2 regions of the Desulfitobacterium sp. LBE genome follow, and region 1 is predicted to be linked to the other one. Evidence: riboswitches for the same ligand, from Rfam matches in the RefSeq annotation. Region 1 holds a riboswitch; the other holds the start of a gene.
What was found. Region 1 has a riboswitch for lysine ahead of lysA (diaminopimelate decarboxylase). Riboswitches for the same ligand answer to the same signal wherever they lie in the genome.
Positions count from the first base shown of each region.

Region 2: linked by a shared signal. The riboswitch ahead of DESLBE_RS05315 (transporter substrate-binding domain-containing protein) and the one ahead of lysA (diaminopimelate decarboxylase) in region 1 are both predicted to bind lysine.

Region 1 is NZ_VLKD01000001.1:3,599,506-3,602,920, forward strand. Features, by position in the region: gene ybaK (Cys-tRNA(Pro) deacylase) at 1-452, opposite strand, end outside; gene DESLBE_RS17145 (sulfite exporter TauE/SafE family protein) at 585-1,373, shown strand; gene DESLBE_RS17150 (hypothetical protein) at 1,456-1,668, shown strand; lysine riboswitch at 1,746-1,920, shown strand; gene lysA (diaminopimelate decarboxylase) at 2,048-3,298, shown strand.
Region 2 is NZ_VLKD01000001.1:1,081,547-1,084,961, reverse strand. Features, by position in the region: gene DESLBE_RS05325 (DMT family transporter) at 1-213, opposite strand, end outside; gene DESLBE_RS05320 (ferritin family protein) at 392-886, opposite strand; lysine riboswitch at 1,079-1,260, shown strand; gene DESLBE_RS05315 (transporter substrate-binding domain-containing protein) at 1,382-2,230, shown strand; gene DESLBE_RS05310 (amino acid ABC transporter permease) at 2,368-3,129, shown strand; gene DESLBE_RS05305 (amino acid ABC transporter ATP-binding protein) at 3,164-3,415, shown strand, end outside.

The sequences.
Region 1 (3,415 bases):
TTGCCCTGGGTGATCCTGAGCAGGTCCTGAGACAGAGCAAGGATCTGCAAGCCTCGCGTCCCGGCACTTACGGCAATTTTCTCGTGCTGGAGCATATCTTCCTGAAAATAGACGGGGTATTTTTTTTTAGTTCCTAAAGGAGAGACCCCTCCCCGTATATAACCGGTCAGGGGCTGAACTTCTTTGAGAGGAACCACTTCCATTTTCTTGTTGCCGCTCACTTGGGCGAGGGCCTTAAGGTTCAGCTCATAATGGGCAGGGATGCAGGCGATCAGAATGCCTGTTTTATCTCCTCGGGTTACCAGGGTTTTATAGATTAATTCAGGAGGCATGTTTACCTTTTGGGCGACGGTAGTGGCGGAAAGATCCGCTTCATCCACCTCATAGGGGATTAATTCATAGGCTATACCGGCTTGATCGAGGATGCGGGCGGCGTTGGTTTTTTGAGCCATAAGAATCACCTTTCCTTCTTAACTCACTATAGGAAATACAGGGAATGCTGTCAAGATTCAGAGAAGAAAAGGGAATACTCATAAAGCAGAGGGTCATAAATAGATTAAGTTTAGATTAAAGAGGGTGTTTGTGTGGAGATGTTATCATGGGAATTATGGCTCGCCATGAGTGGAATTACGTTCTTTGCAACCTTTATTCAGGTTTTGACAGGGTTTGGGTTCGGGCTGGTGGCGGTACCTCTGCTCCTTTTTGTTTTGCCCAGCCAACAAGCTCTTTTGGCGGGAATGATTTTATCCATGATGGGTTCCTCGGTGCAGGGGTTCCAAATGCGGCGCTTAGTCCGCCGGGATTTAGTCCTCCGGCTTTTGCTTATAGGGATTCCCGGATTGGCCCTGGGTGTTGTCCTGAGTGGGTATATGAATGAAATGTACATAAAAGGGATGGTGGGAATTATCCTTATCGGCTATGTTGCCTATCAATGGGTGCAGCTCAAAAGCAGTGCCCTTGAGAAGAAAGTTCCTGAGGAAGGGGATATCAATGCATCCTCCAAGGGATTTGTCATGGTTGCTTTTTCTTCAGGTTTGCTCAACGGCCTGGCGGCCATTCCCGGCCCCCCCATTGTCGCGTTGCTCATCAAGCATCTGACCAAGGATGTCTTCCAGGCAACCACCGTTACCTTTTTCTTTTTTCAATACGCTATGACCAGCGCTTTAAAAATTCTTGTGTTTCGAGAAAGCTTCACCCTTCCCTTTGGCATCACCCTTGTCAGTATGATTTTGGCGGTTGTCCTTGGCTATGTGGCCGGTCAGCCTTTTAGAAAGAAAATCAACGAAGCTCAATTCAAGAAGCTGGTCTATGGATTGCTTTTCATCATCGGCGTGACTTCCCTTACTGAGCCGCTGAAGGGACTGTTTTTTTGACATGATTTTGGTTGATTCCGGGTACTCTAAAGACAGAATAGGCAAGACCATGATTTGGTCAGGATAAAAGGAGGAATCCCGGATGAACGACCAGAAGAATACCGGCAAAGAGCTGAAACGCCAATTATGGGAGCCGGCAGGTGTGATCAGTCAGACCCAAGAGTCCGGCTCACAGGCCATGGATTATGGCGGGCAGCCCAAAGACAGCAGCAAAGGCGGCCAGATTACCTTAGAGGTGGAGGATGTTTTTCATAATCGGGGGGTTATGGAAAATCTGCAGAATGAGAAAAAATAAAGGCAGGGCAATGTATACAGAAGCAATGTATTGACAAGGGTAACATCTTGTTCCATAATGTATAGATAATTCATAGAGTGAATGATAGAGGCGCAGTGTATTAAGAGTAATTATCCCGAGCGGGTCAGGCTAGGACGGATAAGGAAAGGAATCGCTGCCGAAGCAAAGGCCCAGGACAAAGGGTCTTAGCTGGTCTTCCATTGAAAAAATGTAAGACTGTCACCGGGACTCCGGTGGAGTGCTATCTCGTGAAGTTTGAGGCTTAAGCTGATTTTGCCTTAAAAAACGGTTGCGAGGGGACTCGCAGCCGTTTTTTTGCAACCAAACTTTAAAATCTCTAGCGGTGGGTAGTCTATAGTATATAGGGGAGGATCAGAATATGGCAGTAAAAAACTTACCTTTTAATCAAGAGCAGTTGCAGAAGATCATGGAGGACTATGGTACCCCTTTTCATATTTATGATGAGGAAGCCATTCGCAAAAACGCCCAAAGACTGCAGGCAGCATTTGCCTGGGCGCCGGGGTTTAAGGAGTATTTTGCCGTCAAAGCTCTTCCTAATCCCTATATTCTGAAGATCCTGGGGGAAGAGGATTTCGGGGCCGACTGCAGTTCTTTGGCGGAACTGATCCTGGCGGAAAAAGCGGGGATCACCGAGGAGAACATTATGCTTACCTCCAACAATACCCCTGCTGAGGAATTTCAAAAAGCAAAGGATTTATGGGCGATCATCAATTTAGATGATATTACCCATATTGATTATCTGGAAAAGCATACCGGCCTGCCGGAGGTGCTCTCCTTCCGCTATAATCCCGGTTCTCTGCGGGCGGGGAATGCCATTATCGGCAACCCCGAAGAATCCAAATATGGTTTGACCAAGGAACAGTTATTCCAGGCTTACGAGATCGTTCGTGACAAAGGGGTGAAGCGTTTCGGACTCCATACTATGATCATCTCCAATGAACTGAACCCGGATTTCTTCATCGAGACAGCAGAGATGATGTTTGATCTGGCCATAGAGCTGAAAGAAAAACTGGGAATCCGCCTGGAATTTGTGAATTTTGGCGGCGGAATCGGCATCCCCTACCGTCCGGAACAAGAGCCGGTCAATCTGGAAACTATCGGAGAAGGTGTCCGCAAAGTTTACGAAGAGAAGATCGTCGCCAAAGGCTTAGATCCCCTGCGCATCTGCCTGGAATGCGGCCGCATGATAACGGGACCTTATGGCTATTTGGTGACCAAAGTCCTTCATCGCAAGGATACGTATAAAAATTATATCGGTGTCGATGCCAGCATGTCCGATCTGATGCGCCCGGGAATCTACGGCGCCTATCACCATATCACCGTCATGGGTAAGGAAGACCTGCCTGAGGACCACATCTATGATGTGACCGGAAGCTTATGTGAGAACAACGATAAGTTTGCCGTGGACCGGGAACTGCCCAGAATCGAGATCGGGGATATTCTGGTGATTCATGATACCGGTGCTCACGGGCATGCCATGGGCTTCAACTACAATGGCAAGCTGCGTCATGCTGAGTTATTGCTGCAGGCTGATGGCAGTGTGAAGCTGATCCGCCGGGCGGAAACACTGGAGGATTATTTTGCCACCTTGGATTTCAGTGAGCTATAGTTCTTAAGCGGGGCGCGGGTTCTGCTTTTGTAAAAAGAGCAAAGACCGAGGCTGTGCCCCGGCTTATATCCATTATACTCTAACGCATTAACAAATATAAAAAGCAGTAAGCTATTT
Region 2 (3,415 bases), 2.5 Mb from region 1:
CTGGGTGATGCGGGCCTCCTTAACCTCCGTTCCTTGGCGATGGTTCAATAAGCGAACAACACACATCCCCAGCCCCGCTCCCAGATAGAGAAGGGCAGCCATCATGGTGGGGGAGATTTTCGTCAGCAGGAGTTTGGATACAGGAGAACTGATTCCGAAAAGCAAGGCGGCAAGGATGGCAAAGAAAATGGCCGAAGTCTTTTTTGATGTCAATGAAACACAACTCCTTCAAGCGATCACCTGTTCAGTATAATCTAATTATAGGCGGGGTGACCGAGACTTTTCAAGCCTTGAAGGACAGATACAAACCATGGCATAAAAGTCATGGATAATAAAAAAAGCACGAGTCCCTGGCGGGCGGCCCGTGCTTATCGGTAAAGCCGGATTCGGTTTAGTATTTAATAAATTTATCCCCGGGAACATTACAGATGGAACATTTTTCGGGGATGTATTTTTCGATGTTGCCGCAGACGGGACAGAGATAATAGAATACCTCTTCCGTTGAGTCTAAATTCTCCAAAGCCTCTTTATAGAGCTTGGCATGGACTTCTTCTGCTTTCATAGCAAAAGTAAAGGTGGTTACAGCAGCTTTATTGCCTTCTGCTTCGGCAACTTTAATAAAATCAGGGTACATGCTTTCAAACTCATAGGTTTCACCGGCGATGCCATCTTTCAGATTATCCACGGTGGAACCTACTTTACCGGCGAGCTCCAACTCTCTGTGGGCATGCAGGGTCTCAGCGTCAGCAGCTGCCTGAAAGAGTTTGGCGGCGTTGAGTTTACCCTCTTTTTCGGCCTTTTTGGCATAAGCCAGGTACTTCCGATTAGCTTGTGATTCACCGGCAAAGGCATCCATAAGATGCTTTAATGTTTTTTGTTCGCTCATTGTTGATCCTCCAATTCTTAATATAATTTAGAGAGTGCTTGATTTTCTCTAGTATAAACTAGATTCTACAATTTCATTAAATTTCCTCTAAAGAAATAGTTGATGAGTACATAATACAAAACCGGTTCGGGTTGACAAGCTGTCTAATGTTATTGTAGACTGAAGATAAATTCATAGTGAACCTCACTTTTCAGGTGAGGTAGAGGTGCGATATTTAACAGTCCTTTTTGGAGCATGAGCAGCGAGGAAAACAAGGAGAAGGAAATATCGCCGAAGCTTTTAATACGCTCGGTATTATGGGCTGGGTCTGCAGTGAACAACTGCAGAACTGTCTCAATAGACGTCCCGGTTTATTGAGTTGTGCTATCTCGGCGGGGGAAAAGAGGGGTTTAGGAGCAATATGACTTTTGCGGCCTGAGTACCAACTCAGGTCTCATTTATTTTTTACAATTTTTAATATTATGAAAAAGGTAAAGAGAAGAAGGAGAGGTTCCAATGAAAAGAAAATTATCAATAGTGATGGCAGGGTTGCTTTCTGTCATGCTGCTGGCCACAGGCTGCGGTTCAAGCAGCCAGGGAAATACTCAAACACCGGCAGCAGGGAATGAAGGGGGTACTTTTAAAGTCGGCTTAGAGGCAGGCTATGCACCCTTTAACTGGACGCAAATGAATGATGCCAACGGTGGAGTCAAAATTGATGGCGGTGCTGAATATGCCGGTGGCTACGATGTGGAGATTGCCAAGAAAATTGCCGCAGGATTAGGCAAAGAACTGGTCATTGTTAAAACCGAATGGGATGGTCTTGTTCCTGCTTTAACTTCCGGAAAAATCGACGCGATTATCGCCGGTATGTCCCCGACTGCAGAACGGAAAGAAACCATTGATTTCTCCGATATTTATTACCAGTCCGATCTGGTTATAGTGGTCAAGAGCGGCAGCAAATATGAAAACGCCACCTCTCTTAAAGACTTTAATGGGGCTAAAATTACGGCTCAGTTAAACACCTTCCACTATGGTGTTATTGACCAAATCCCAGGAGTTTCCAAACAAACCGCTATGGATAACTTCCCGGCGATGCGGGTAGCGGTACAGTCAGGCATGATCGACGGCTATGTTTCCGAGCGCCCAGAAGGGGTCAGCGCTCAAGCGGCCAACAGCGATTTCAAAATGGTTGAATTCACTGATGGATTCCAAACCGATCCTGAGGATACGGCCATTGCCGTAGGGGTGAAAAAGGGCAGCGAACTCACTGCTAAAATCAATGAGATCTTAAAAGGGATCCCTGAAGCAGAGCGTATCCAAATCATGGATAATGCGATTAAGAACCAACCGGCAGCTAACTAAGACGAATTAAAGGACATTTTGCTCCACAGGGAATAATGTTTTATAAAACCGGCTACATTCAATGCAGTCGGTTTTGTCCTGTTTTTTGAAAATGCCTCATCAACTATGGGGTTAGTGATATTTTTGTAAGGAGGAGAATGATGAGCTTAGATTGGATCATACGCATTTTGACCGAAAACTGGCCCATGTTTCTGCGCGGAGCAGGGTTCACCCTTTTAATCTCCATCATCGGTACCATCATTGGCTCTCTCATCGGACTTATTATCGGTGTTATACGCACTATCCCCATGCCGGAACGGGGGATTAAACGCATTTTGCTGAAAGTGGTCAATGCTCTTTTGGCAAGCTATATTGAGTTTTTCCGGGGAACCCCCATGATCGTTCAGGCTATGGTTATTTATTATGGGTCCGCCTTAGCTTTTAACATTCATATGAATCATATCTTTGCGGGAATTTTTATCGTTTCTATTAATACCGGGGCCTATATGGCCGAGATCGTCCGCGGCGGCATTATATCCATTGACAAAGGACAGTTTGAAGCGGCCCATGCCATCGGCATGAATCATATTCAGACCATGACCAATGTGGTATTGCCTCAGGTTATCCGCAATATTCTCCCGGCTACAGGGAATGAATTTGTAATCAATATTAAAGATACCTCTGTTCTCAATGTTATCTCCGTTACGGAACTGTATTTCCAAACCAAGTCCATCGCCGGGAACAACTTCCGCTACTTTGAAGCCTTCTTTGTGGCCTGTATCCTCTACTTCATCATGACCTTTACGGTAACGCGCATTCTTCGTTATATTGAAAGAAGGATGGATGGACCGGAAAGCTATATTATGAATCAAATGCAGGTGCAGACTGCCGAGAGTATGCTGCGCAGAACCAAGACCTGAGGGACAAGAGCCGATTGAGGAAGGAGGAACACACTTGGCAAAAGTCATTGAAGTTCAACATTTAAGCAAATCCTTTGGCTCTAATGAAGTCTTGAAGGATATTGATTTTTCCGTGCGCAAAGGAGAAGTGGTCTGTATCATCGGCTCATCCGGTTCCGGCAAATCCACCCTGCTGCGCTGCATTAACCTTTTGGAGAAACCCAGCGGCGGCCAGATCATCTATAAAGGGGAAAACATTCTCGATGATCAGCATGATGTCTATCAATACCGCCAAAAGCTGGGGATG